DNA from 2 places in the Azoarcus sp. Soil_N_20 genome. Region 2 is predicted to be linked to the other one. Evidence: predicted binding sites of a transcription regulator. Region 2 holds the regulator's gene; the other holds the start of a gene.
What was found. The regulator FliA, encoded in region 2, starts transcription of late flagellar genes. The targets are predictions, from matches to a motif close to CTAAAGTTNNNNNNNNNNNNGCCGNTA.
Positions count from the first base shown of each region.

Region 1: the regulator FliA is predicted to act here: its motif matches at 5,305-5,331, upstream of motA (flagellar motor stator protein MotA).

Region 1 covers NZ_JBDGKX010000002.1:478,713-493,669, forward strand. Annotated here, with positions in the region: gene xdhA (xanthine dehydrogenase small subunit) at 1-472, opposite strand, end outside; gene AC3A35_RS06715 (HNH endonuclease) at 603-1,238, opposite strand; gene AC3A35_RS06720 (NUDIX hydrolase) at 1,398-1,952, opposite strand; gene AC3A35_RS06725 (GGDEF domain-containing response regulator) at 2,228-4,210, shown strand; gene flhD (flagellar transcriptional regulator FlhD) at 4,359-4,676, shown strand; gene flhC (flagellar transcriptional regulator FlhC) at 4,689-5,243, shown strand; gene motA (flagellar motor stator protein MotA) at 5,380-6,234, shown strand; gene motB (flagellar motor protein MotB) at 6,308-7,324, shown strand; gene AC3A35_RS06750 (CheR family methyltransferase) at 7,391-8,344, shown strand; gene AC3A35_RS06755 (CheB methylesterase domain-containing protein) at 8,359-8,961, shown strand; gene AC3A35_RS06760 (methyl-accepting chemotaxis protein) at 9,128-10,804, shown strand; gene AC3A35_RS06765 (chemotaxis protein) at 10,957-11,928, shown strand; gene AC3A35_RS06770 (chemotaxis protein) at 11,938-12,894, shown strand; gene cheY (chemotaxis response regulator CheY) at 12,925-13,326, shown strand; gene cheZ (protein phosphatase CheZ) at 13,361-14,233, shown strand; gene AC3A35_RS06785 (chemotaxis protein CheA) at 14,299-14,957, shown strand, end outside.
Region 2 covers NZ_JBDGKX010000015.1:48,880-63,836, forward strand. Annotated here, with positions in the region: gene AC3A35_RS22785 (DNA topoisomerase IV subunit B) at 1-901, shown strand, start outside; gene AC3A35_RS22790 (NifB/NifX family molybdenum-iron cluster-binding protein) at 943-1,326, opposite strand; gene AC3A35_RS22795 (tetratricopeptide repeat protein) at 1,493-1,999, shown strand; gene parC (DNA topoisomerase IV subunit A) at 2,171-4,510, shown strand; gene motD (flagellar motor protein MotD) at 4,514-5,380, opposite strand; gene AC3A35_RS22810 (flagellar motor protein) at 5,399-6,139, opposite strand; gene AC3A35_RS22815 (RNA polymerase sigma factor FliA) at 6,163-6,942, opposite strand; gene AC3A35_RS22820 (MinD/ParA family ATP-binding protein) at 7,067-7,867, opposite strand; gene flhF (flagellar biosynthesis GTPase FlhF) at 8,020-9,501, opposite strand; gene flhA (flagellar biosynthesis protein FlhA) at 9,634-11,736, opposite strand; gene flhB (flagellar biosynthesis protein FlhB) at 11,747-12,889, opposite strand; gene AC3A35_RS22840 (DUF192 domain-containing protein) at 13,030-13,452, opposite strand; gene AC3A35_RS22845 (rRNA large subunit pseudouridine synthase E) at 13,537-14,136, opposite strand; gene AC3A35_RS22850 (LysR family transcriptional regulator) at 14,230-14,957, opposite strand, start outside.

The DNA.
Region 1 (14,957 bases), on a different contig from region 2:
CGGCGTCGATGATGGGCCGATAGCCGGTGCACCGGCACAGGTTGCCCGACAGCGCATCGGCAATCGCGTCGCCATCGGGCGCGGATTCGGTCTGGTACAGCGCGAACAGCGACATCACGAAGCCGGGGGTGCAGAAGCCGCATTGCGAACCGTGGCAATCGACCATGGCCTGTTGTGCCGGATGCAGGATGCCATCGGCCGCGCGCAGGCTCTCCACCGTGAACAAGGCCTTGCCATGCAGCGTGGGCAGCAACTGGATGCACGCATTCACGCTGCGCCAGTCGAGGCGGCCATCGCGCGCTTCGGCCAGCACCACCGTGCACGCGCCGCAGTCGCCCTCGGCGCAGCCTTCCTTGGTGCCGGTTCGTGCCTGATCCTCGCGCAGCCAGGTGAGCAGGGTGGTGCTCGGGGCGACGTCGTGCAGCCGGATGTCGCGGCCGTCGAGCAGGAAGTGGATTTCTGCGGTGTTCATGGTGCAAATTTAACACCGCCACAGCCCGGGCGCGCGATGGCGCATCGATACAAAATGTGGGAAGTTATGAAATTCGGTTGTGAGTTTGGTGCGGCGCGGAAAAAAACGCCCCGTCATCACGAAAAAGACTTCAGGGAGTGATCAGCAGCCGGCTCTGCCGCGGCAGGTGGCGGGTCAGGAAGTCCATCTGGTCGGCCAGGATGTGGCGGTTGCACAGGATCAGGTATTCGGCCTTGTTCGGCACATAGGGGGCGTACAGCAGCGCCATGCGCGCCTGCTCCGGGGTGCGGCCGCTCTTGCGCTGATTGCACGGCCGGCAGGCGGTGACCACATTCATCCAGATGTCGCGTCCGCCCTGCGACACCGGATTCACGTGGTCGCGGGTGAGCTGGCTGCCGGGCAGGCGGTGGCCGCAATAGCCGCACAGATGGCGGTCGCGCCGGAACAGCTCGCGATTGTTGAGCGGTGGAACCTGGGCGAGGGCACCCGGGCGCAACGCCCGGCCCTTGATGGCGATGATGCTGTGGGTGGTGATCTCGGAGCGCAGTCCGGTCATCCGCGAGGTACCGCCCAGAAAACGGAATTCGTGCTCCCCGATGCTCCACGCCACCAGATCGCGCGCATGGTAGTGGCAGGCCGCCTGCCAGGAGATCCAGCGATGCGGCGTACCGTTCATGTCGAGCGACAGGATCCACGGATACTGGCCATCGTCCTGGATGACCATTCCGTCCGGTCCTGGCAGCATCATCCGGTGTTCGATCAGCACGCTTCCTCCGTGGCCATAGGCGAGGCGCGCCGGAACGCGATGCACCCCGTTCCTGAATGAAAACAGACATCAACCCGCAGCGCAAGCAGCGCGCGGCGTTTCGGGCTGTCGGGGGCTCGGGGGACGCGCCGTTCACCGCGCCGGGAACGAAGGCGTTACCTATTTGCCCTTTTCGAGCGGGGCGAGCGGGCCGATGCTGCCGGTATGGAAGGACCAGTTTCCGGTGCGCCGATCCTCGAAGAAGTGACGCAGGCTCAGGGCGATGGTACGGAAGGCGATTTCGTCCCACGGAATGTCGGCCTCGTCGAACAGTGCGACCTCCAGCGACTCGGCGCCGGGGCGGAAGTCGAGATCGAGCAGCCGGGCGCGGTACACGATATGCACCTGGCTGATGTGGGGCACATCTATCAGCGAGAAGATTTCGCCCACCGCGATGCGTGCACAGGCCTCTTCCAGCGTCTCGCGTGCGGCCGCCTGGGCCGTGGTTTCGGCGTTTTCCATGAAGCCGGCGGGCAGGGTCCACTTGCCGTGGCAGGGTTCGATGGCACGCCGACACAGCAGGATCCGCTCACCCCATTCGGCGATGGCGCCCACGACCAGCTTCGGGTTCTGGTAGTGGATGGTGCCGCAACTGTCGCAGACATGGCGTGGTAATGCGTCGCCCGGCGGGACGCGAAGGGTCGTTGTTGCGCCGCAACTCGAGCAGAAGTTCATCGGCAGGCCATCGGTGAGGGAATGGTTTGATTTTAATCCGTAAAGTGCGCCCGCACGTCGTGTCGCTGGTAGTGGCGCGAGGGTCACGGTAGAGTGGCGCATTGTATGGGCATTACGCCAGCTTTCCGGTCCCGGGTTTCCGCGCTCCCGCGCAGGCGGGAGCGCGGATGCGGGCCGGGGAGCCGGATTCCTGCCCGAGTGGGAATGACGACCCGGGCCTGTTCAGGAGGTCGGCTTCCTGACCGTGATGCTGAAAATGACAGCCTGACGAGATCATGTCCCCTCAGATCGAAATGAACCGCTTCGCGCAGCTCAAGGCCACCGGCGACCTTCCCTCGCCTCGTGGGGTCGCGCTGGCCATCATCCGCATGACCCAGGATGAGGATGTGTCGATGCCCGAGCTTGCGCGGGTGATCAAGGGCGATCCGGCTTTTGTCGGGCGCCTGGTCAAGGCGGCGAACGGGCTGGTCGGGCGGCAGAGGCGGGCGGTGGTTTCGGTGCACGATGCGTTGATGGTGCTCGGATTGCCGGCGGTGCGCACCATGGCGCTGGGATTTTCGCTGTTGTCGAGCTATCGCCGGGGAAACTGTGCCGGCTTCGACTACGACAGGTTCTGGTCCTCGTCCCTGTTGATGGCCTTGTCGATGCAGGCGCTGGTCCAGCGTCTGCGTTTTGGGGCGGCCGACGAGGCGTTCAGTGTCGGACTGATGGCCAGGATCGGCGAACTCGCGCTGGCGTCCGTTTATCCGGTCGAATTTTCGCGCCTGCTGCTCGAGGTTCAGCGCGCGCCGAATCTTCGCCTGGTCGATCTCGAACGGAAGACGCTGGCGATGACCCATCGCGAGCTGGGTGCGGCGATGCTGGCAGACTGGGGTCTGCCCCCCGTGTTCACCGATCCGGTATGTTTTTTCGAACAGCCCGAGAAGGCCACCTTTGCGCCGGATAGCCGTGAGTCTTCACTGATGCAGTGCCTCATTCTGGCCCGGGCGATTGCCGAAATCTGCCTGGCGCGGGAGTCCGAGCAGCCTGCACTGATGAATGTGGTGCTCAAGCTGGCCTTGCGTCTGGGCTATTCGCGCGAGTCTTTCGTCGAGACCTGTGTCGATGTCGGACAGCAGTGGGTGGAGTGGGGCCGGCTGCTGCAACTGACAACGGGCCGACCGCCGTCGTTCTCGGAGCTTTGCCCTGATGTGGCAGGCGGCGCCCGGTCCGTGGACGCAAAATCGCCCACCGCGGCAAACGCCGATCCCGCGGCCGTCCCGGCGCCCGGGAGCATTGCGTCCGGCCTGCGCATTCTGGTCGCCGATGACAACGTCGGCGATCGCGATCTCCTCAAGGGCATTCTCCTCGACGCAGGACATCGGGTTTTCGAAGCGGTTAGCGGGCAGCAACTGATGGAGAGCGTCCTCGAAATACAGCCTCATATGATGGTGCTCGATTGCAGCGGACTGAGCGGCGAATGCAGTACGCTGATCCGGTCGCTGCGCGCCACCCGCATCGGCCGCAGCATGTACATGTTGTTGCTGACCCCCGCGGACGACGAATCGGTTTCAATCCGGATGTTCGAGTCCGGTGCCGATGATTTTGTCGTCAAACCATTCAATGCCCGGATGCTGAAGGCGCGGCTGCAGGCGGCACAGCGTGTCGTGCGTCTGCAGCAGGAACTCGAACGCGACCGTGAGGAGGTGCGGCACTTTGCGGCCGAGCTGGCAATCTCGAATCGTCGTCTTCAGGAGGCGGCCCTCACCGACGCCCTGACCGGTTTCCCTAACCGGCGCTATGCGATCGACCGTGTGCAGCAGGAGTGGATCGCATCGACCCGCAGCCGCAGGCCGCTTTCGTGCATGGTTGTCGATCTGGATGGCTTCAAACTGGTCAACGATACCTACGGACACGACGTCGGCGACATGGTGCTGCGCCAGACCGCCGATGCGCTTCGCGGTGCATTGCGTGGCCAGGATGTCATCTGCCGGACCGGGGGGGACGAATTTCTGGTGATCTGCCCGGAGACCGATATCGAGGCGGCAAAGATCTGCGCCGAACGCCTGCGCCTGTCGGTCGTGCAGCTCGTGATCGAAACCGGCGGTCCGACGCTCGAGATGACGATCAGTGTCGGCGTCGCGACGCGGGACGATTCGATGAACGATCAGGATGCCCTGATCAAGCAGGCCGACCGTTCAGCCTATCTGGCCAAACGCGAGGGGCGCAACCGGGTTGCATCCATTCAGGCCGCCCGGCCCGGCGTGGTGAGCACCTGACGGGCATCGTCGCTTCCCTCATGCCACATGAGCGTGTTGTTGTTTTTTGACGACAAGGCAAACCCCTGTGATTGAAAGGGAATGTTGCGAATGTTGAGAAATTACTTTAACTTCAAGGCCGCTTCTCCCGCGAAGGGAATTTTATTCCATGAAACGCCCCGATTATCAGGCAGAGATACGCGAACTGAATCTGGCATATCTGATGTTGGCGCAGCAGATGCTGCGCGGCGATCGCGAAACTGCGTTGTTCAGGCTGGGGCTGAGCGGGGAAGTGGCCGATTTTGTCGCAGGGCTTTCGGCTGCCAAGCTGGTGCGGATGGCGGGCAGCCAGATGCTGATACCGCAATTCCGTTTCAATGATGAGCAGCTTGCCCGTCTGATGGCAGGCGAAGGCCGCGATTCGGCCACCTCGAGTCTGCATGCGGCAATCATCGCTGCAGGCAAGGCGGCCGAGGAAGCAGCCTGAGGAGATGAATACATGAAGAACAAACGAATCATCGACGAAGCAGCCGACATCGACCGCGCGGTGGAGATGGTTCAGCTCGGCGCCCGCATGCAGATGCTCGAGGCGGAGACCCGGCTCAGCCGCGAGAAACTGCTCAAGATCTACAAGGAAGTACGTGGCGTCTCGCCCCCGAAGGGCATGTTGCCATTCTCGACCGATTGGTTCATGACCTGGCAGCCGAACGTACACTCGTCCCTGTTCATGGGTTTTCATCGCTTCTTCGAACAGTGTGCCGGAATGACCGGACTGGACTCGATCATCAAGTCCTACCATCTCTATCTCGACCAGATCGAAGCGGAGCGGATGGAGCCGGTACTGAGCCTGACCCGCGCCTGGACACTGGTGCGTTTCTTCGATGCCGATCTGCTGCACCTGGCTGCCTGCACCTGCTGTGGTGGACGTTTCGTGGCACATGCCTACGACCCGACCCACGCATTTGTCTGCGGCTTGTGCAACATGCCGTCGCGTGCGGGCAAGACCAGGCGCGCTGCCGTGCGCAAGACCAAGATGCGCGAAGTCGTCGCCTGAGTCACTTCGGCCACCAGCAAGGGCTGCCGCTGATCCGGCAGCCTTTTTTTCGCGCCCTGCATTCAAGTTTTGCCCATCGCGACCGTTACAATCCCGCAACTACAAACGCTTGTGGCCCCATCGCCTGGAGTGAGCAGTGTTTCTGATCATCGGCTACGTCATCATTCTCGCGGCATCGTTGGGAACCTATGCGGTGCACGGCAGTTTGCTGGCACTCTGGGTGCCGCTCGAGTATCTCGCGATCTTCGGCCTGATGATCGGTGGATTCGTGGCCGGCAATGGGCCGAAGGCAATCAAGGCGACCCTCGGCTCGCTGAGTTCGGCGGTCAAGGGCTCGAAATACAATCGCGCACTGTATGTCGATCTGCTGGCGATGCTGTTCGAGATTCTGGCCAAGGTGCGCAAGGAAGGGCTCATGTCGATCGAGAACGACATCGAGAATCCGGATTCCAGCGCGATTTTCTCCAAATACCCGGGCCTCACTTCCGACCATCACGTGGTCGAGTTCCTGTGCGACTACCTGCGCATGATGGTCGGCGGCAACCTGAACGCGTTCGAGATCGAGAACCTGATGGACATGGAGATCGAGACCCATCACCAGGAGGCGCACCTGGCGCCGCACATCGTGTCCAAGGTGGCCGATGCGGTGCCTGCCTTCGGTATCGTGGTCGCGGTGATGGGGGTGGTGAATGTGATGGGCTCGGTCGGCGAGCCGCCGGCCGTGTTGGGCAAGATGATCGGCGGCGCGCTGGTCGGTACCTTTCTCGGCATTCTGCTGTCCTACGGCTTTGTGGCGCCGCTGGCCAGCCAGATCGAACAGAAGGTCGAGGAAGGCGGCAAGATCTATCAGGTGATGAAGGTGGTGCTGCTGGCGAGCATGAACGGCTATGCTCCGCAGGTCGCCGTGGAGTTCGGGCGCAAGGTGCTTTACTCCACCGATCGTCCGACCTTCATCGAGCTGGAAGAAGAAATCAAGAGCCGCAAGGGTTGAGACGAGGCATGGCGAAGCCCGGTTTCCTGTTGCGGCGTTGTGGTCCGGAATCTGGCCGGACCGGGGGTGAGGCGTGAGCGACGACACCCAGCAGCCGATTATCGTCAAGCGCATCAAGAAAGGCGGTGGTGGCGCCCACGGCGGTGCATGGAAGATCGCCTATGCCGACTTCGTGACCGCGATGATGGCCTTCTTCCTGCTGATGTGGTTGCTCGGGTCGACTGCACAGGGGGACCTCGAAGGCATTGCCGATCACTTCCAGAATCCGCTCAAGCTGGCAATGTCCGGCGGCGAAGGCTCGGGCGACAGTTCCAGCATCATCAAGGGGGGTGGCGAGGATCTTTCACGCAAGGTCGGCCAGGTCAAGCGCGGGGATACGCCGAGCACGCGCGCGATCAACATCGATGCGGCGCGGCAGCGGGCGCCGGGGGAGACCCGGGATCCGGAGGTCGAGGCCGCCGAATTGCGGCGTGAGCGCTCGCGGCTGATCGACCTCAAGGGGCGCATCGAGGCCATCATCGAGGCCGACCCGCAACTGCGCCAGTTCAAGAACCAGATCCTGATGGACATCACCGCCGAGGGGCTGCGCATCCAGCTGGTCGACGAGCAGAACCGGCCGATGTTCACCTCGGCGAGTGCCGAATTGCGTCCATACACCCGCGACCTGTTGCGCACCATCGGACGTGCGCTCAACGACGTGGGCAATCGCGTGAGTCTGTCCGGGCATACCGATGCGGCGCAGTATGCGGGGGGCGATCGCGGCTTCTCCAACTGGGAATTGTCGAGCAACCGGGCCAATGCCTCGCGTCGGGAGCTGGTCCTGGGCGGGCTGGAGATGGCCAAGGTGGTCCGGGTCGTCGGTCTGGCCGATACCATTCCGCTCAAGAAGGAAGATCCGTTCGATCCGATCAATCGCCGTATCAGCATCATCGTGTTGAACAAGCGCGCGGAGGAGGCGATTCGCGGCGAGAGCGGCAATCTGGAGGTCGACGCCGCTGGCCCGGTCGATCCTGCCGCACTTGGCGAACGCATCCGGCGCGAGGGATCGTCCATGCCGCCACCGGGCGGCCCGCTTCCACCGCTGCGCTGATCGATCGGCGAAGCGGTTTTCCGGCTGCGGCGCGGGCGGGTCCTGTGTCTTTGACGAGGTTTATCCATGTCCTTGCCGTTTTCCTCTCGCCGTCCGCTCGCTCCGGCGGGTGGCGGCGATCCGCCGAGGCGCTCCGCAGCGACGTCGGCGGCCCTGCAGTCGATGGCCGTTACGCAGAATGCGGCCGGGGCAGGACGCGAGCGCGAGTTCGAGTTCACCACGGCCGATTTCGAACGGATCCGGAAGCTGATCCATGAGCACGCCGGCATTGCCCTGTCGCCGGCCAAGTACGACATGGTATATAGCCGCCTCGCCCGGCGGCTGCGTGCTTGCGGGGACCGGACCTTTGCCCAGTATCTCGTGCGCCTCGAGCACGGCCGGGGCGAGTGGGAGGCTTTCGTCAACGCCCTGACGACCAACCTTACCTCCTTCTTTCGCGAGGCGCATCATTTCGAGATCCTTGCCGAGCAGTTGAAGACGATCGGCGACAAGCGCAGCATCCGCATCTGGTGCTGCGCGGCATCGACCGGCGAAGAGCCCTATTCCCTCGCCATCACCGCCTGCGAAGCGTTCAATACCCTGACGCCGCCGGTGCAGATCCTGGCGAGCGACATCGATACCGCGGTGCTGGCACAGGGGGAAGCCGGCGTGTACCGCCAGGATCGTGTCGAGCGCCTGTCGCCCGAGCGACTGGGCCGCTACTTCTCGCGCTTGAACGGGACGCAGGACGGCAGTTTTGCGGTTCGTCCCGAACTGCGTCGGCTGATCTCCTTTCGCCGCATCAACCTGCTCGATTCCGTGTGGTCGACGCAGGGACCGATGGATGCAATTTTCTGCCGCAACGTGATGATCTACTTCGACAAGCCCACCCAGTACGGAATCCTGAAGCGCTTCGCGCCCCTGCTGCGCCCGGAAGGGCAATTGTTCGCCGGGCATTCGGAAAGCTTCATGCACGCCGCGGACATTTTGCGTTCGCGCGGACGCACCGTGTACGTGCGCCTCGATTCGCCCTTGCGCTGAGCGCGACACGCTTGATGCACGCGCACTCGCAGTCGGGCAACATCGTTTTCATCGGGGCCTCGACCGGAGGCACGGAAGCGATCAGGGAGGTGCTGGGCGGGTTGCCTGCGACCATGCCGCCCGTACTGATCGTGCAGCACATGCCGGAGATGTTCACGGCGTCGTTCGCGCGCCGCCTTGATGGTCTGTGCGCGATGCGGGTCAAGGAGGCCGAGCAAGGCGAGCGCATCGAGCCCGGCACCGTCTATCTCGCACCCGGTCATTCCCATCTGTCGATTCGTCGGGCCGGCGCCGGTTTCCAGTGCGAACTGGCGAAGTCGGACCCGGTAAATCGTCATCGTCCTTCGGTGGACGTGCTGTTCCACTCCGCGGCACAACAGCTTGGCCGTGCCGCGATCGGCGTGCTGCTCACCGGGATGGGCAAGGACGGTGCCGCCGGTTTGCGGCGCATGGCTGACGCCGGGGCATGGACCATGGCCCAGGACGAAGCCTCCTGCGTGGTGTTCGGCATGCCGCGCGAGGCGGTGCAACTCGGCGCTGCGCGCGAGGTGGTCCCCTTGGGTGAGATCGCCGCACGCATCCTGCTGCGCCTTCCGGGCACCACTGGCCGCAGCTGAAAGCCTTCCTCACCGGGAACGATCTCACCGTTTTCGGGGGAATGCGGTCTTCGGGCTAAAGAAGTTCGGTATATGCGCCGATACAATGGCGTATGGAAGCGGCGCACGTGTGGTACTTGCGCCGGAAGTTTCGTCAGTGCGGCGCGGGCCGCAAAGGGAGCGGGAAATGGGGATCTGGCCGATTTGCATCATGCTGGGCCTGGCGGCCGGATTGGGCGGAGCCGCTGCCAGCGCCCTTGCTTCGACTCCGTCATGGACGGTGGCTGGCGCGCACCTGATCGTGGGTGTCGTGATTGCCGTGCTCGCCCAGATCGTCCTGAGGAGCCGTTTCGGCGCTCCGCTCGATGCGTTTGCGGCGACCCTGAAGGCGACCTTCCAGGATGGCGACCTGTCGCGCCGCGCAGTGTCGGGCGGAGGCGCGCTCGACGGGTGTGTCGGTCACTACAATCAGCTCATCGGAAGCTTTCAGGGGATCGTCGGCAAGGTCATCTATGACGCGCAGCGCGTCGCCGAGAAATCCGAGGCGCTGTCCGGTCATGCCCGCAGCGTGGCCGACGGCTCGAATGCGCAGCGCGAGGCCTCCGGGCAGATGGCCCGGGCCATCGAGGAGATGACCGCAGGCGTGAACGCGGTCGCCGAGCACGCGACCCAGACCGCCCAGAACGCGCAGCAAGCCCGCGAGTTGTCGCTGGACGGCGCCCGCGTGGTGTCCGAAGCGTCTGCCGAGATCGATCAGATCGCACGCTCGGTCGCCCAGTCCGCAAACGTCATTTCTGCGCTCGGGGACCGGTCCCAGGCGATCAGCGGCATCGTCAAGGTCATTCGCGAGATCGCCGATCAGACCAATCTCCTGGCGCTCAATGCGGCGATCGAGGCGGCGCGTGCGGGCGAGCAGGGACGGGGGTTTGCGGTGGTGGCCGACGAAGTGCGCAAGCTCGCCGAGCGAACCTCGTCGGCCACCACCGAGATCAGCGGCATGATCGCGGCGATCCAGGAAGAAACCGGGGTGGCGATCGTTTCGATTCGCAAGGGTAGCGAGCAGGCGCACGCCGGAGCCCAGTTGGCGCAACGCGCCGCTGGCACCCTGGAGCAGATCAACCTCGGTGCCCAACAGACCATGGAGCGTATCGACGAGATTGCGGTTTCGATCGCGCAGCAGAGTCGTGAAGCCGACAGCGTGGTTGGCAATGTCAGGCAGATCATGAGCATGGTGGAGCGCAATGCCCATGGTGCGTCGCAGACTCTGAACGAGGCACAGGAGCTCGATAGTCTGGCGATCAACCTGCACGAGATCAGCAAGGTGTTCAAGCTGGGCGCGGAGGGCGAACTGGCCATGAGCACCCACAAGCGCATGCCCGAGATCGTGCACCAGGCCGCGGCCGAGATCGGACGGCTGCTGGAGCAGGCAATCGCCTCCGGGCAGATCACCGAGGACGCCTTGTTCGATCAGTCCTACCAGCCGATTCCGAACACCCGTCCGCAAAAGTTCACCACGCGATTCGATACCTTCACCGACAAGGCGTTTCCGCGCATCCAGGAAAGCGTCGTGAAGCAGCACGGTGAAATCGTCTATGCGATCGGCTGCGATCGTCGCGGCTACGTGCCCACCCATAACACCCGCTTCTCGCAGCCCCTGACCGGCGACCATGACAAGGACTTCGTCGGCAACCGGACCAAACGCATGTTCGACGACCCTGTCGGCAAGCGCTGCGGCGCCCATGAACTTCAGTTCCTGATCCAGACCTATCGTCGTGACACCGGCGAGATCATGCATGACATCTCCGCGCCGATTCACGTCAAGGGAAGGCACTGGGGCGGCTTCCGCATGGGCTATCAGGCCTGACACTATATTGCTGGCGGCCTTGATGCGAGAATGCCCGTCCCCGGGTGCTCGGACAGGGACTCCTAAAGTTTGTCCGGGCACGGTCGATAAGCTACTCAAATCGCTACCGGTCGCGTCGACCGGGCAAGCAGCCTCCCGTTGCGGAGAACCCAATGTCTGACTTACTGAAGAACATAGACGCACGAACCCGGTTGGCCGGTACCAACAAGCTGGAGATCCTGCTGTTCACCCTGGGCACGGACCAGCGCACCGGGCGCCGCGAAACCTTCGGCATCAACGTATTCAAGGTGCGCGAGGTCATGCGCACGCCGGGGATCACGGCGGCGCCGGAAATGCCGTCCTCGGTCGAGGGCATGGTCAGTTTGCGCGGCGTGCTGGTGCCGGTGGTCGATCTCGCCAAATATGTGAATGTCGGAACGGACAACCCGCGCGAAATCATGATCGTCACCGAATACAACGGCCATACGCAGGGTTTCCTGGTCGAAGCGGTGGATACCATCCTGCGCCTCGATTGGTCGCAGATGCGGGTCCCGCCCGAGATGCTGACCGCCAACATGGGCGGGCTGGTGACCGCGGTCACCGAGTTGCCGGGCAACAAGCTGGTCATGATGCTCGACGTCGAGAAGGTCCTGTCGGAAACCACCCGCTACGACGACAGCTTCATGTTCAAGGACATCGATCCGATCGACGACGGCAGCCGCCATACCGTGCTCTTTGCCGATGATTCATCGGTGGCGCGCAAGCAGATCACCCAGACCCTCGACGTGCTCGGCGTGCGCTACATTGCTGCGGTCAATGGCCGCCAGGCCTGGGAGGAGTTGAAGAAGCTCGCCACCCACGCCGAGAGCTCGGGTCGCAAGGTGCGCGACATGCTCAGTCTGGTGCTGACCGACGTCGAGATGCCGGAGATGGACGGCTATATCCTGACCCGCCATATCAAGTCCGATCCGCGCTTCGAAGGGGTGCCGGTGGTCATGCATTCCTCCCTTTCGGGGATGTCGAACCAGCAATTGGGCAAGTCCGTCGGGGTCGACGAATACGTCCCCAAGTTCGAGCCGCAGCGGCTGTCGCAGACTCTGCGCCGGTTGATAGATCGCGACGTCCCGGCGTCTGACAGGAAGTGAGGTGAGGTCATGCTGAGTCTGGATCAAAAGGATACGGCGCTGCTCGATTCGGTGGACGGCCGCACGATGCTGGCGGGCTCCAACCGGATGGAGATCCTGCTGTTTTCGCTGGGTACCAGTGAAACCTTCGGGATCAACGTGTTCAAGGTGCGTGAAGTGTCGACGACCCCCTTCATCACCAAGGCGCCCAACATGCCCAAGGGTGTCGAGGGACTCATTTCGTTGCGCGGCAACGTCATCCCGGTGCTGTCGCTGGCCAAGATCCTCGGGCTGGACGGGTATGGCGATCCGCTCGGCGGCTCGATGATGGTGACCGAGTACAGCAAGCGCACGCTGGGCTTCCTGGTCAATGAAGTGGATCGCATCATCCGCGTCGAGTGGGACAAGGTCCGCACCCCGGACAACGTGTCGCCGAGTATCCACAGCTTCATCACCGCGATCACCGAACTGGCGGACGGCAAGCTGGTGTCCATTCTCGATGTCGAGACCATCCTGTCCAACACCTTCGGCGAGGCGATCGTCGGCAATATCGCTCCGCTACACGGTGGCGAGAGCGTCAATGTTTTCTTCGTCGACGATTCGTCGGTCGCCCGGCGCAAGATCTCGGAGGTGCTCGACAAGCTCGGCGTGCGCCACAAGCACGCGCAGAACGGTCTCGAGGCGTGGACGCGGCTCGAGGGAATGGCAACGCACGCGCAGCAGATGGGACGCCATGTCGGCGACGAGATCGATCTGATCATGGTCGACGCCGAGATGCCGGAAATGGACGGCTATGTGCTGACCCGAAATATCAAGAACGACTCCCGTTTTGACGGGATTCCGGTGGTGATGCATTCCTCGCTGTCGTCGGATGCAAACCGCGCGATGGGGAAACGGGTCGGAGTCGATTCTTACGTGGCAAAATTCGACGCTGATGTTCTCGCCGAGACCCTTCGCCCGCTGCTGCAGCGCGCGCGTCAGGGTTGAGCGCCGGGAACGGGCACAACGGAGAATGAGATGGCTGATCCAAAATTGAAATTTCTGGTCGTCGATGATTTTTCGACGATGCGGCGCATCGTGCGCAACCTGCTCAAGGAATTGGGCTACACCAATGTCGACGAGGCGGAAGACGGCGCCGTGGCACTGCAGAAGCTCAGTGCGACGCAGTTCGACTTCGTCGTGACCGACTGGAACATGCCGAACATGGATGGGCTGACCCTGCTCCAGACCATCCGGCGCACACCGCAGCTGAAGCATTTGCCGGTGCTGATGATTACCGCCGAGGCCAAGAAGGAGAACATCATCGCCGCCGCCCAGGCCGGCGCGAACGGCTATATCGTCAAGCCTTTCACGGCAGTGACGATGGCGGAAAAGCTGGAGAAAATCTTCGAACGGCTCAACAAGAGCACGGCCGCCTGATCGGGCGGCGCGAACAGATAGAGGGAGCCAGATAATGGCGAAGCGGATGAAATTCGACGAAGAGAATGATTCGGATGAGCTCCAGGCACTGTTCGACAGCATCGCGTCGACCCAGTCCGAACCCGAACCCGTACGTCAACGTCCCGCCCCCGCACCCGCCCCCGCGCCTGCCTCGCAATCTGATGACAGTGACGAACTGCAGGCGCTGTTCGACGCGGTTGCGGCCGAGTTCGATGCGCCCGACAGCAGCGGCGCAGTGCCGGTTCCGCCGGCGGCAACGGGCGACGAGCTCAGGCTCGAGAGTAGCGATGCGGTCTTTACCCGGATCGGCCAGATGACCCGTCAGGTGCACGACTCCCTGCGCGAGCTGGGTTTCGACAGCGCCATGCAGGAAGTCGTCCAGGCCATCCCCGATGCGCGTCAGCGCCTGACCTACATCGCCCAGATGACCGAGCAGGCTGCGAGCCGGGTGTTGAACGCCACCGATATCGCCAAGCCGATCCAGGACAAGGTGGAAGGCGGTGCCGAGGCCCTGCGGGCGAAGTGGGACCGGCTCTACGCCAACGAGCTCTCGGTCGAGGAGTTCAAGGCGCTCGCCGCGGAAACGCGCGGCTTCCTCGATACCGTGGCCGACAGCAGCCGGGCCACCAATGCGCAACTGCTCGAGATCATGATGGCGCAGGACTTTCAGGACCTGACCGGTCAGGTCATCAAGAAAGTGGTCGAGATGGCCCAGACCCTGGAGTCGCAGTTGCTGGAAGTGCTGATCGAGGTGGCGCCGCCCGGGGTTCGCAACGACCGGAATGCCGGTCTGATGAACGGTCCGGTGGTGAATAGCGAGGGCCGCGACGATGTAGTCACTACCCAGGGCCAGGTCGACGACCTGCTTGAAAGCCTGGGATTCTGATCTGCGCGCCGCACCGGACAGGGATTGCCCGGCCGGGTTCGAATGTGAATGGGAGCGAGTGAGCCATGAGTGACTTTGCCGGAATGGAAGACCTGTTGCAGGACTTCCTGCTCGAAGCCGGGGACCTGTTGTCGGGGGTCGACAACAAGTTGGTCGATCTGGAGCGCTTCCCCGACGACAGGAATCTGCTCAACGAGATTTTTCGCGGGTTTCACACCATCAAGGGCGGGGCGGGCTTTCTCAACGCCACCGAGCTCGTGACCTTGTGCCACCTCACCGAGAACCTGTTCGACAAGCTGCGCAACGGCGAACTCGCGGTCACCTCGGAGATGATGGATGTGATCCTCGAGGCAACCGGGGCGGTGCGGGAGATGTTCAACCAGCTGGAGCATGGCACCCAGCCGGCGGCAGCCGATGGCGGACTGATCGCGGCCCTCAGGGTGGCGATCGCCGGCGAGGCGATTCCGCCGGTGGCGGCCAAGGCACCGCCGCAGCCGGCCGCGGTCGGCAAGACTGGCGGCGGTGAGGGTGTCATCGGCGCCCATGAGCCCGACTGGGCCCTGCTGTACAGCGCAGTCGCGGTGGTGCCCGCCAGTCGTGCGCCGGAGCCGGTGGCGATCGCAGCGGCAGCGCCGATCGAGGATCCCGAGGAGGTCATCACCCGGGCGGTGGGGCGCAGGGCGACCGACCGCCCAGGCGCGTCGGCACCGACCGGCCGGCGCGA
Region 2 (14,957 bases):
CGTCTCCAGCCAGTTGCGCGACCCGTTCGAGATCTGGCTCAACAACCATGTCGAGGCCGGCCGGGCGATCGCCGAGTTGTCGATCAAGCAGGCCCTGGCGCGGCAGAAGAGCGCACAGAAGGTCGAGAAAAAGAAGACCTCCGGCGTCGCCGTGCTGCCGGGCAAGCTCTCCGACTGCGAGTCCGAGGACATCGCCGACAACGAACTCTTCCTGGTCGAGGGCGACTCCGCCGGCGGCTCGGCCAAGATGGCGCGCAACAAGGAGACCCAGGCCATCCTGCCGCTGCGCGGCAAGGTGCAGAACTCGTGGGAGATCGACCCCGACCGCCTGCTCGCCAACAACGAGATCCACGATGTGGCGGTCGCGCTCGGCGTCGACGCCCACCGTGCCGACAGCAGCCCCGACCTCGCCGGCTTGCGCTACGGCAAGATCATCATCATGTCGGACGCCGACGTCGATGGCGCCCACATCCAGACCTTGCTGCTGACGCTCTTCTTCCGCCACTTTCCGAAGCTGATCGAGCGCGGCCATGTGTACGTCGCCCAGCCGCCGCTGTACCGCGTGGATGTGCCCGCGCAGGGCAAGAAGCGTCCGCCGCGCCGCCTCTATGCGCTCGACGAGGGCGAACTGACCGCGATCCGCGACCGCCTCGCCCAGGAAGGCTACAAGCCCGACGCGATCGAGATCGGCCGCTTCAAGGGCCTCGGCGAGATGAACCCAGACCAGCTGCGCGAGACCACCATGGACCCGGCCACCCGCCGCGTGCTGCCGGTCCATGTCCGTCCCGGGGCCTTCGACGACACCCTGAAGATGTTCACCCTGCTGATGGGCAAGGGCGAAGCGTCGGGGCGGCGGGCGTGGATGGAGGACAAGGGCGATTCGGTCGAGGCCGATATCTGATTCGTGGTGCCCCGCGGCGTCCGCGGCCCGAAAGAGATCGCTCAGTAGCGCGAGAACAGATCCTTCAGCTTGCACAGCGTCGTCGTGACGTCGAAGCGCGTATCGGACAGCGCCTCACCGGCCAGCACGGATTCAAGCGCCGCCAGCGGATCGTCCTCGCCGGTCAACAGGACCTCGGCGCCGCGCTTGTGCATGTGCCGGATGAAGCCCTCGCCCGCGCTGTTGGCGACCACGATGTCGACGCCGTCGAGCGGGTGCGGACCGTCGTCCTTCCAGTAATGCATCAACTGCGCCTTCTGCAGTTCGACCCGCTGCGGTTCGGGCAGCGCCCTGCCCGGCTCGCACGCCCAGATCAGCCAGTGGCTCGCCTTGCCGGCATGGCCGGCGACATCGGTGTAGTGGTCGGTCGCGATCGCGATTCGCATGAGGGTTTTCCGTTCGGTTTTTTGCCGACGAGGCAGTGGGCAGACCTTCCGGCCAAGCACGTTCGGTGCCATCTCCGCCCCCGGCGTCGCCGGCGCATTCCATACCCGCCGGCCATGGAATGCAACTTGCTCAGAAGCGGCCACCCGCACTTCGTCCGCCGCCGCCATGCCCCAACCCACGCCTCAGGAAAACCTGATCGCCTTCGGCCCCCTGCCGCCGCACGTGAATGCCCTGCTGCAGCAAGGGGTCGCCTGTCACCGCTCCGATCCGACGCGCGCGCGGGCGCTGTTCCGCCACGCCATCGAGATCGCGCCCGGGTCGCTGCCGGCCTATCGCTGCCTGTTCAAACTGCAGAACCAGCAGCGCGAGTTCGACCAGGCCCTCGCCACCGCGCTCGAAGGCCTCGCCGAGGCCGCCCACCAGGCCCGCGTGGGCCCCGACTGGCGTCAATGGACCCGCGACGACGTGGGCGAGGACCCGCGGCGCTCGGTGGCGCAGCGCTTCCTGCTGTCCTTCCTCAAGGCGCTCGCCTTCATCGAACTGCGCCGCGGCAACCCCGAGGCCAGCCGCCACATCGTCGCCCGCCTGCAGGTGCTCGATCCGGAGGACGGCGTGGGACATTCGGTGATCGCTGCGCTGCTCGACGACGATGCCGAAACCGGGATCGACTGAGTCGCTTTTCCGACAAGCTTGTCGTCTGTCGTCGCATCCCGCACCGGGGTGCCGTGCCGACAGGCTCGCGCCGGGCGCCGCAGACGGGGTAAGATCGCCCCCTTTGCGGCCCATCGTCCGGGCGCGCCAGCGTGTCCGGCCCCCTTCGGTTCCATTCCGACCCCCATTCCGATGAGCAACGACATTTTCGACACTCCCGACCACGACGCACCGCCACTGCCTCCCTCTCCCGTACCGCCGATAGCCGAAGACAACGACGACATCCTGCCGCTCGATCTCTACGCCGAGCGCGCCTACCTCGCCTACGCGATGAGCGTGGTCAAGTCGCGCGCGCTGCCCCAGGTCGAGGACGGCATGAAGCCGGTGCAACGCCGCATCCTGTACGCGATGAGCGAGATGCGTTTGTCGTCCACATCCAAACACGTGAAGTCGGCGCGCGTGGTCGGCGACGTGATCGGCAAGTACCACCCGCACGGCGACACCTCGGTGTACGACGCCATGGTGCGGGTGGCGCAGGACTTCTCGCTGCGCTATCCGCTGGTCGACGGCCAAGGCAACTTCGGCTCGCGCGATGGCGACTCGGCCGCCGCGATGCGCTACACCGAGTGCCGCCTGACCCCGATCGCCGAACTGCTGCTGTCCGAAATCGACCGCGGCACGGTGGACTTCATCCCCAACTACGACGGCGCCTTCGAAGAACCCCAGCTGCTGCCCGCGCGCCTGCCCTTCGTGCTGCTCAACGGCGCCTCGGGGATCGCCGTCGGCATGGCCACCGAGATTCCGCCGCACAACCTGCGCGAGGTGGCGGAAGCCACCTGCCACCTGATCCGCCATCCGGAAGCCGGCCTGAGCGAAGTGCTCGAACGTATGCCGGGGCCCGACTTCCCCGGCGGCGGCCAGTTGATCTCCTCGCCCGAGGCGATACGCGATGCCTACACCAGTGGCCGCGGCGGGCTGCGCATGCGTGCGCGCTGGCGCATCGAGGAACTCGCGCGCGGCCAGTGGCGGGCGATCGTCGAGCAACTGCCGCACGGCGTATCGACCGCCCAGGTGCTGGCCGAGATCGAAACCCTGACCAACCCGCAGCCGCGCGCCGGCAAGAAGGAAGTCAGCCAGGAACAGAAGAACCTCAAGCAACTGGTGCTGGGTGCGCTCGAAACCGTGCGCGACGAGTCGAGCGACAAGTCGCCGGTGCGCATCGTGCTCGAACCCCGCTCCAGCCGTCAGAGCCGCGACGAATTCATGGCGGTGCTGCTCGCCCACACCAGCCTCGAGACCTCGGTTTCGGTCAACATGACCATGATCGGCCGCGACGGCCGGCCGCAGCAGAAGAATCTGGTGCAGATCCTGCGCGAGTGGATCGACTTCCGATATGTCACCGTCGAGCGCCGCACCCGCCACCGGCTGGACGAAGTCGATCGCCGCATCCATATCCTCGAAGGCCGCATGATCGCCTTCCTGCGCATCGAGGAAGTGATCCGCGTGATCCGCGAGTCGGACGAGCCCAAGCCGGCGCTGATCGCCGCCTTCGGCCTGTCCGAGATCCAGGCCGAGGACATCCTCGAGATCCGCCTGCGCCAGCTCGCCCGCCTCGAAGGCTTCCGGATCGAGAAGGAACTGGCGGAACTGCGTGACGAGCGCGCCGGCCTGCAGCACATCCTCGACAATCGGGCGGCGATGACCCGGCTGATCCTGAAGGAAATCCAGGACGATGCGAAGAAATACGGCGACGACCGCCGCACCCTGATCGAGACCGTCGCCGCGGTGGCCCCGGCCGAGATCAGCGTGGCCGACGAACCGATCACCGTGATCCTGTCGAAGAACGGCTGGATCCGCTCGCGCCAGGGTCACGGCATCGACCCGGCGGCGATCACCTACAAGGCCGGCGACTTCGCCTTTGCGGTACTCGAGACCCGGACCACCTGGCCGCTGATCGTGATCGACACCCATGGCCGCGCGTACACGGTGAAAGCGGCCGAGCTGCCCGGTGGGCGCGGCGACGGCGTGCCGCTCGCCACCCTGGTCGACTTCCAGGACGGGGGCAAACCGGCCCAGGTGGTGGCCGACGTGCCGGAGGCGAGCTACTTCTTCGCCAACAGCGGCAGCTACGGCTTCATCTGCGCGGTGGGCGACGCCACCAGCCGGCAACGCGCGGGCAAGGCCTTCATGGTGCTGGAAAAGGGCGAAACGGTGCTGCGCCCGGCGCGGGTGTTCGGCGAGTGGATTGCCGCCGCATCCGAGAGCGGCCGCGTGCTGATTTTCCCGCGCGCCGAGATGAAGGTGCAGGCCGGCGGGCGCGGCGTGATCGTGATGGGTATGGACGAAGGCGAAGCGCTGGCCGCGATCGCGGTACCGGCCGACGACGCCGTGCTGACCGTGGACGGCATCGGCCGCGGCAGCAAGCCCGCCAGCGTCGTCCTCAAGCCGGCGCAGCGCGAGAACATGCGCCATCGCCGGGCACGCAAGGGGATGCAGCTCGCCATCCGGCTCAAGCCCGAACGGATGAGCTGAGCGTCAACCCGGTGCCGGTGGCACGATCGGCGGCAGGATGGAGCGCAGCGGATCGTTGCGCGGGATGGTGCCGGGACCGGCCGCAGGCGGCGCTTCGGCCACCCGCGATTCGATCATGATCGCGACCCGGCGGTTGCGCGACCGCCCTTCTTCGGTGGTGTTGGCGCTTACCGGGCGCTGATCGGCGTACCCGGCGGCAGTAAGGCGCTCCGGCGCCACACCGGACTCGACGAACAGACGCACCACCGACGAGGCCCGCACGGCGGACAGCTCCCAGTTCGACGGAAAGCGGAAGGTGTTGATCGGGATGTTGTCGGTATGGCCCTCGACCGTCACCGGAAAGGCCGCCAGCGCAATCACGCCCGCAACCGCGCGCAGAGCCGTCACCGCGGGCGCGCCGAGCACCGCCTCGCCGGGCGCGAACAGTACGCTCGCGTTGATCTCGACGGTGATGCCGAACGCCCCTTCGGTCACACTCACCTGTCCGCTCTCGGTAAGCGGCTGCAGCACCTGGCGGATCTCGTCTGCCATGCTGCGCATCTTGCGGGCGTTCTGCTGGCGTTGCTCCTCGGCCTTCAGTTCTTCCGGCGATGGCGTCTGCGGCCTGGCCGCCGGCGGCATGATCGACGGCGTCACCACCGTCACCGGCGGAACAATGATCTGCTGACCGCTCTCGTTGACGTTGATGCTGCGAAACGCCTGCACGATCGAATCCGACAGCACCCGGTACTTGCCTTCATTGATCGAGCTCAGCGAGTACATCACCACAAAAAAGGCAAACAGCAGGGTGATGAAATCGGCATAGGAGACGAGCCAGCGTTCGTGGTTCTCGTGCTCGGCATCATTTCCGTTCCTGCGTCGGCGCGACATTCCGGCTCCTGCGTTCGGTCAGACGACGTAGCCCTGCATGCGGCTCTCGATGATGCGCGGGTTGTCGCCACTGGCGATGCCGACCAGCCCGTCGACGAACATCTCGCGCTGGGCGACCAGGGTGCCGATGTGCGCGTGGAGCTTCTTGCCGATCGGCAGGAACACCAGGTTCGCCAGTCCCACGCCGTAGATCGTGGCGACGAAGGCGACGGCAATGCCGGCACCGAGCTTGGACGGATCGGACAAATTCTCCATCACGTGGATCAGCCCCATCACCGCCCCGAGAATGCCGATCGTCGGCGCATACCCACCGGCACCGTCCCAGATCCTGGCGCTCTGCTTGAGCTGCCCTTCCCAGGTATCGATCTCGACTTCGAGCACCTCGCGCAGGCGGCCCGGCTCCACGCCGTCGACCAGCATCTGCAGGCCGCGACGCATGAACGGATCGGGCAGTCCATCGATCTGCGCCTCGAGGATGAGCAGGCCTTCCTTGCGTGCGACCGAACTCCAGCCGGCAACCTGCTCGATGATCACGCGGTGGCCGACCAGGGGCGGAACGAACACCCACTTCGCCATCCGCAGGCCGTCGACGAACACCCGCAGCGGGCTTTGCAGCATGACCGCGCCGGCGGTGCCGCCGACCACGATCAGAAAGGCGGTCGGCTGGAGCAGCGACGAAATGTGGCCGCCTTCGAGCACTTGCCCGACGAGAATTGCCGCGAGTCCGAGCGTAATGCCGACGAGGCTGATGCTATCCATAAGAGCGCGCTTCCCGGGCTGGTTCAGGCCCCTGAGGGCGACGGATTCTTGGGCGGCCTGCCGCGACGGGCACCGGTACCGGAGGCAGCCGGGCGTGCGCCCACGACCTGCGAACGCAGTCGTGCCACCGCCTGGCTGTGGAGCTGGCACACACGGGATTCGGTGACCCCGAGCACCTCGCCGATTTCACGCAGGTTCAGCTCTTCGTCGTAATACAGCGCCATGATCATCTTCTCGCGCTCGGGCAGGGCCTCGATCGCCCGGACCAGCCCGGCACGGGTATCGGCGTTTTCGAGCAGGTCGAGCGGATTGGTTTCGTGCGCACCCAGATGACGATCGAGGTAATCGCTGCCTTCGTCGAGCGCGAAGTCTTCGAAATAGACCAGCTGATGTCCGCGCGCGTCCTGCAGCATGTGCTGGTATTCGGCGAGCGACACGCCGAGCGCTGCGGCCAGTTCGGTTTCGGTCGGCGCACGACCGTTCTGCTGCTCGAGCGCATGAATCGCCGCTTCGATCCGGCGCATGTCCCGCCGCAGGCTGCGCGGCACCCAGTCGTTGTCGCGCAGGCCGTCGAGCATGGAGCCGCGGATGCGCTGCACGGCATAGGTCTCGAACTGTGCGCCCATCCCTTCCTCGAAACGATTGATGGCATCGAGCAAGCCCATCATTCCATTCTGGATCAGGTCGTCGACGTCGACACTCGCGGGCAGCTTTGCCATCAGCTGATAGGCAATGCGCTTCACCAGCGGTGCATAGGACACTACCAGATGATCGGTATCGAGTCGGCCGTCAGCGTCGTACATCCATTGAACCTGTATCTTCTTTTGTCGCGCCCGCTCGGGAACGGGCGAAGGGCCATTCGGGGACGGCCATTTTCCCGCACTGACGCCGGCATTACCAGCAGGATAGGTCATGGGCACCTGATCGTCATCCGTGGCGTGCGCGGCCGCCCGGCCTTGCCGATGGTCCAAGGGCCAGACTGCGCAGGAACGCAGCCTCGGGTTCGCGGGTGGTCGACATCGATCCGGACTGGGACAGGCCGCCAGCCAGATCGTCGCGTTCGACCTCGCCCAGCCATGCCAGCGGCACCCCCACGTGACGGCGGACCAGCCCCTGCAGACTGGTGAAGAAGGCCTCGGCATCGCTCCGATTGCGCGCGCGCGACACCGCCACATGAAGCGACCCGGCACCGGCCGCCGCCAGTTGCTTGATCACCTGGTAAGCCTCGGTTGCCCCCGACGCACTGGCCTCGGCCACCAGCAGACGGCGCGGTGCGGCATGGACAAAAGGCGACGGATCGCTCGCCGAGCTCTGCCCGGCATGGATCAGCACGAATCCGGCATGGCGATGCAGCACCCGCAGCGCCTCCACCAGGCAGGCGCGGCGGGCGTCGTCGAGCAGGGGCAGCGCCAGCGCCGCGGCGGCGGCGGGCACCCGTCCGAGCAGGCCCGGCACCGGTTGCAGCAAACCGGCCAGGGTCATGCGCCCGTCGAGCATCTGCAGCAGGTCGGGCCCGGCCGGCAGGCCGAGCACCTCGGCCAGGGTCTCGTCGCCGGTGGCCTCGTCGAGCACCAGCACACGCTGCGCATGACCGGCAATCCGGTGTGCCGCGCGTACGGCGTTCTGGGTGCGGTGACGGCCGGTGGCATAGAGTGCGACCACCGTGGGCGGCGCATGGCGGAACAAACGCCGCAGGCCTGCGGCCTGGTCCTCGCGTCCGTCGATCATGTCAGACCTCCTGGCGGGCCATCCCGAAGGAGGCCGGCGCCCCTTCGGGGCAGTGAAACAGCGGTTTCACGGCGCGCCGCGCCGTGGCTGCCGGACCGGCCCGCCGTGCCGGGCCGACCGTTCGCGCATCCTGTGGGCGTGATGGCCTCATCCTAGGCTCCGTGGCCCGCGGCGGCGAGCATCATCCCGACTTCGTCGCCCTGCAGCCGCCACGGCGACTCCCCGCGCTGCTCGCGCAAGGCACGGTGCAGCAGGTAGGCGCGATTGGGCAGATGCAGGTCTTCCGGCACCCGCTGTCCGTTGGTCACGTAGAACACTTCCAGCGCGCGGCGCACCGCGACGTCGATGGCCGGCGCCAGCGATGCGGCCTCATCCACCTTGGTGAAGATGCAGCCTTCGAGATCGGGCCCGGCGTAGGCACGGACCACGTCGTCCAGGGTGTCGCCGCGGCAGGTGGCGTTGAGCAGCAACAAACGCCGCACGTTGCCGGCCCCGTTCAGCATCGCGGCCTGTTCGGCGACCATGCGGTCGCGCTGGCTCATGCCCATGGTGTCGATCAGCACCATGTGCTTGCCGCGCAGTTCGGTCAGCGTCTGGCGCAGGTCGGCGCCGTCGCGCACCGAAAACACCGGCACCCCGAGAATGCGGCCGTAGATGCGCAGCTGCTCCTGGGCGCCGATGCGGTAGCCGTCGGTGGTGATCAGCGCCAGCTTGCCGGTACCGTGGCGCACCACGCAGCGCGCCGCCAGCTTGGCCGTGGTGGTGGTCTTGCCGACCCCGGTGGGGCCCACCAGTGCGTAGACGCCGCCGCGATCGATGATGTCGTCGTCGGTCGAGCGCGCTCGCAGTTGGCGATCGAGGGTGGTGCGGACGATCGCATGGGCCTGCTCGGGGCTTGCATCCTCGGGGATGGCTTCGGCCAGCTGGCGTGCGGTTGCGCCCGAGAATCCGGCCTCGAGCAGTTCACCGACGAGGGTGGCGCGTGCCGGCGCATGGCGGCGGGTCTCGCCCCAGGCGAAGCCGGCGAGCTGACGTTCGATCATGCCGCGAATGCCGCTGAGTTCATCCATCAGGTGCGCATTCGCATCCTGCAATGCGCGCACCCGAGCGTCATCGGCCTCGCGCCCCGGCAGTGGCTCGGCCCGCGGCGCGAGCGGGCGCATGCCGCCGTCCTCGACGGTGACCCGCGGGCTCGCCGGTGCCGGTCGAGTGGCCTGCGCGGGACCGGAATACACGCCGCTGCGGGCCAGATAGTCGCCGGCATCGACACGGGGCGGATTGAACGCCCGAATCGACTCCGGCTCCTGTCCGCGTCGTGGCGCCGTACCGGCCGCGTTGCGCGGCACTGCACCGGCGGCCAGTGCCGAAAGGCTCACATGAAAGTCACGGTCGTCGATCGCGGTCGTCGCCGTATCCGGCTGCATCGCGGGCACGGCCACCCGCGGTGCGCGCACCGCTGCCGGCGCCGGCCGCGAACTCTGCAGGGCGCCGACGGCATCGGCCGGCAACGCCAGGATCTCGACCCCGCCATCGACCGCCCGATTGGACAGCACGATGGCGTCGGCTCCGAGTTCCTCCTTCAGCGCGCGCAGGGCCTCGCGTGCGGTGGGAGCAAAGTAGCGTTTGACGTTCATGTTGGATCTCCGGACTGGTGCGCTTCTTGCGCATGCTGGAGACGATTATGCGACCGCCGGGGAGCGCCTCATGGTGGGAATAGCCCGGGTTTCCCCCGTCTATTCCCCCAGCCGCAAAACGCGAGTCCCGCCTCAGGCCGCGGCGCCCACCATGCCGGTGACCCGGATGGTGCGCGACTCCGGCACTTCGCCGTTGGAGATGACCTTGAGCGTCGGCACCGCGCGGCGCAGGAAGCGCGACAGCAACATGCGCAACGGCGCCGGTACCAGCAGCACCGGCGGCAGGCCGATGTCTTCCTGACGCTGGGCGAGTTGCGCCGTCTGGCGCAACAGGGTGTCGGCCAGCCCGGGTTCGATCGCCCCGCCGTCGCCACCGGCGGTCATTGCCTGCAGCAGGATGCGCTCCAGCCCGGGCTCGAGCGCCATCACCTGGACCTCGGCCGTGCCCGGGAACAGGGCCTGGATGATTGCCCGGCCAAGGGCTTCGCGGACCTTGGCGGTCAGCTCCACCGGATCCTGGGTGCGCGGCGCATGTTCGGCCAGCACCTCGATGATGGTGCGCATGTCGCGAATGTTGACCCCTTCGTCGAGCAGGTTCTGCAACACGCGCTGCACGGAAGACACCGGCAGCAGCTTGGGCACCAGGTCGTCGACCAGCTTGGGGGCGTCCTTGCCGATGTGGTCGAGCAGCGCCTGGGTCTCCTGCCGCCCCAGCAGTTCGGCGGCATGATTGAGAATGACATGGTTGAGATGGGTGGCGACCACGGTGCTGGCATCGACCACGGTGTAACCCAGCGCATGCGCCTGTTCGCGGCCGCCACTGTCGATCCAGAACGCCGGCAACCCGAATGCCGGATCCTTGGTCTCGCGCCCGGCGAGCGGGCCCGAGACCCGGCCCGGATTGATCGCCAGGAACTGTCCCGGATAGGCCTCGCCGGTGCCGATCTCGACTCCCTTGAGCGCAATCCGGTAGGCATTGGGCTTGAGCTCCAGGTTGTCGCGGATATGCACCGGCGCGGACAGGAAGCCCACTTCCTGGGCGAACTTCCGACGCAGCCCGCGGATACGCTTGAGCAGCTCCCCGTCCTGACCCTTGTCGACCATCGGAATCAGCCGGTAGCCCACTTCCAGACCGAGCACGTCGACCGGCGCGACATCATTCCAGCTTGCCTCCTGGGCCTCGCCCGGCTGCTGGGCGGCCGCCTGCGCGGCGGCGGGTGCCGCGGCCTGGAAGGCCTCTTCACCGATCCGCTTGTGGCGCATCCACGCCAGCGCGCCAAACAGCGTCGCGAGCAGGATGAACACCACGTTCGGCATTCCCGGAATCAGGCCGAGCACGCCGATGATCACGGCGGTCAGGGCGAGCACCTGGGGGTTGGAGAACACCTGGCTGATGACCTGCCCGCCGATGTCGCCATCATCGCCGACGCGCGACACCACCAGACCGGCCGCGACCGAGATGATCAGCGCCGGAATCTGCGCCACCAGACCGTCACCGATGGTCAGCAGGGTATAGACCTGGCCGGCCTCGCCGATCGCCATGTCGTGCTGGATGACGCCGACGAACAGACCACCGATGATGTTGATGACCAGAATCAGGATGCCGGCGACCGCGTCGCCGCGCACGAACTTGGACGCACCATCCATCGCGCCGTAGAAGTCGGCCTCCTGGCCGATCTCCTTGCGCCGGCTCTTCGCCTCCTTCTCGTCGACCAGGCCGGCGTTGAGATCGGCATCGATTGCCATCTGCTTGCCGGGCATCGCGTCCAGCGTGAAGCGCGCGCTCACTTCGGCGATCCGCCCGGCGCCCTTGGTGATCACGACGAAGTTGATCAGGGTCAGGATCACGAACACCACCAGACCGACTGCGGTATTGCCACCGACCAGAAAGCTGCCGAAAGCCTCGATCACCTTGCCCGCGGCGTCCGGTCCGCCGTGGCCCTCGAGCAGCACGATCCGGGTCGAGGCGACGTTCAGCGACAGGCGCAGCAAGGTGGTGACCAGCAGCACGGTGGGGAACACCGAGAAATCCAGCGGCTTCTTCGAGTACATCGCCACCAGCATCACCATCACCGAAATGGCGATGTTGAAGGTGAAGAACACGTCGAGCATGAACACCGGCAGCGGCAGCACCATCATCGACAGGATCATGATGATGAGGACCGGCGCGGCCAGCGTGCGCAGGTTGGCGGGCGAGAGCAACGCGCGCAGGTTCAGGGTGTCATTGGTGGCCATGATTCAGGCTTCATTCCTCGGGCGCGCCGGGGTCGAGCCCCGCGGGCACCGGCAGTTCGGCAGGCAGGGCGGGTGGCATGCCACCGTTGGCAACCCAGTGGTTGAGCTGGTACACATAGGCCATGACCTCGGCCACCGCGGTAAACAGGGTGGCGGGAATCGCCTGTTCGAGTTCGCAATGGGTATAGAGTGCGCGCGCCAGCGGCGGCGCCTCGAGCATCGCCACCTTGTGTTCGCGTGCGATCTCGCGAATCTTCAGCGCCAGCTCGCCGCGGCCCTTGGCAACGACGACCGGCGCCGCCATCTTGCTGGCGTCGTACCTGAGCGCTACCGAGAAGTGGGTCGGGTTGGTCACCACCACATCGGCCTTGGGCACCTCGGACATCATCCGGCGCCGCGCCATTTCGCGCTGCATGGCGCGGATGCGGCCCTTGACCTGCGGATCGCCCTCCTGCTCCTTGCCCTCGCGCTTGACTTCTTCCTTGGTCATGCGCAGCTTCTTGTGGTACTGCCAGAGCTGGAACGGCACGTCCATCAGTGCGAGGAGGCCGAGACTGGCCGCGATCAGCAGCGCGGTGAAGGCCACCGTGTCGGCGAAGTCCGGCATCGCGACCTCGAGCGGCTCGACCATGAAGTCGAACAGGTGATCCTTGTTCAGCCACAACACCGTTGACGCCACGCCGCCGATCAGCAAGGCCTTGAGGATCGCCTTCACCATTTCGGCCAGACCGTGCACCGAGAACATCCGGCCCAGCCCCTTGACCGGATCCATGCGCCCGAAATTCGGCCCCAGCGCCTTGGGCGAGAACACCAGCCCGCCAAGTGCGATCGGCGAGGCCACCGCGGCCACCAACAGGGTGAGAAACAGCGGCATCAGGGTCAGCAAAGCGCCGCTGAGCTGGACGTTGAGGCCTTCCAGCATCAATACATGATCGAAGGCCATCTCGCGTTCGAACGCGAACGCGCGCCGGATGAGCCCGAACAGGCGCTCGGCCATCCAGCCGCCGAGCAGCCACAGCGTCGCCACGCCGGTCATGGTGACCAGGAAGGTCGACAGCTCACGCGACTGCGGAACCTGCCCCTCTTCGCGGGCCTGCTCCAGTCGTCGTGCCGACGCTGGTTCTGTCTTCTCGAGATCGCTTTCTTCGGCCACGGCCGACTCCGGTTATCGCTCCACCGTGCGCGGATCGGCACGGACGCAGGACGACGTGCGGCAATTATCGCCGCCACGCTGCAAGCACCGCCGCCGGATAAGAGCCGGGAAACCCGTGCAATTCGCGGCTTGCGGAGGCCTCAGCGCGGCGCGGGCAGACGCTCGATGCCGCGGATCGCATCACCCGGCTTCAGCCCGCGTTCGCGAAACCAGCCCTGGTTCATCTCGAGCGCAAATCGCGCCGGTGCCGCGGCGCAATGGCTGTCCTCGGTCTGCGGCTGCATGTCCTCGATGTTGAGGATGCGCCCCTGCCCGTCGAGAAAGGCCACCGACAGCGGGAGCAAGGTGTTCCTCATCCACATGCAGTGACGGGCATGCTGCGGAAACACGAACACCATGCCGCGCTGCACCGGCATCGCCTCGCGCTTCATCAGGCCGAGCTGGCGGTTCTGGTCGGTGTGGGCGACCTCGGCCTCGATCCGGAACATGCCCGCGCCCAATTCGGCCACCGGCATCTGGGCAAGGCCCATGATCGGCACCAGCGCGCCGAGCAGGCCGCCCATCCTCAGCACGCGCGCGATTGCGCCTCCGACTCCAGCGTTCACATCCATCGATCTGTCCCGCGGCAAAATTGAATCGGGCCGATTCTACCGCCTGCGCACGGCGGCCCGCGCATTGGGGCGTATCCCGGGTGGCGCCGCGGGCGGTGCCGGCAGCTCGCGCCATTGTCCCGGCAACAGCCCGTCCAGCGCCCAGTCGCCGATCGCCGCCCGCACCAGACGCAAGGTCGGCAGTCCGACCTTTGCCGTCATCCGCCGGACCTGGCGGTTCTTGCCCTCGCGCAGCACGATTTCCAGCCAGGCGGTGGGAATGGCCTTGCGAAAGCGCACCGGGGGGTCGCGCGGCCACAGCCACTGCGGCTCGGCTACCGCACGCGCGCCGCAGGGCCGGGTGACGAAATCCCCCAGGTCGACCCCGGCGCGCAGCGCGGCGAGCGCCGCCTCGTCGGGCACCCCTTCGACCTGCACCAAGTAGGTCTTGGGCAGCTTGTGGCGCGGGTCGGCGATGCGGTGCTGCAGCGCACCATCGTCGGTCAGCAGCAGCAGGCCTTCGCTGTCGGTATCGAGCCGGCCCGCGGCATACACGCCGGGCACCGGCACATGGTCCTTCAGCGTCGCCCGACCGGCTTCGTCGGTGAATTGGCACAGCACCCCGTAGGGCTTGTTGAGGAGGATGAGTCGGGGCACGGGAGTTACCTGGGCGGAAGAGTCTCGGCGGAGCGGAAATCAGGCGCACGGAAGCGCGTCACGGCATCACCCGCAACGGCCGGCGGACGCCGCTCACTCGCGCGTCGCCGCATCATGACGCTCGCGCAGGCGGCTGCTGAAATGGCGGGCGATCCGGCCCGGCGCCGGGCTGCGTGCGATCGACACCACCCAGTCGCAGCGGTACTGCAGGGTATCGGACGGGATCCGGCGCAGCGCCCCCGCCTGTTCGAAAGCGTGCGCATAGTGATCCGGCAGGAAACCGAGATAGCGTCCCGAGCGGATCAGCAACACGCTGGCCTCCTGTTCGTGGGCGCGGGCTGCCGGGCGCAGGCCCAGCCGCCAGAAATGTTCCATGTTGGGCGAGTGGTAGCCGAGGCCGACGAAGGCCGCGCTCCGCAGCGCCGCCTCGTCCGGCAGTTCGCCATCGCGCAGCAAGGGGTGGTCGGGCGCCCCGTAGAGCCACATCTGTTCCGAAAACAGGGGCCAGCTGAGCAAGCTTTCGCTGGCCCGGTGAAAAGGATGGATGCCGACCTGGAAGCTGCCCTCGAGCAGACCCTTCTCGATCACGCTGGTACTGGCCACATGCACGCTCAGGCTCACCGCCGGCGCCTCTGCCCCGAACTCGGCGACCGTCTCGGCCAGCCTGCACGCGGGGTTGGTGGCGAACTTGTCGAACACCGCGAGATTGAGCTCACCGCGCATGCCGCCATGCAGCCCCGCCACTTCACGCCGGAAGCCCTCGATCTGGCCCAGCAGGCGGCGCGCCGCGTCGAGCACGGTGTTGCCCTCCTCGGTGAGTG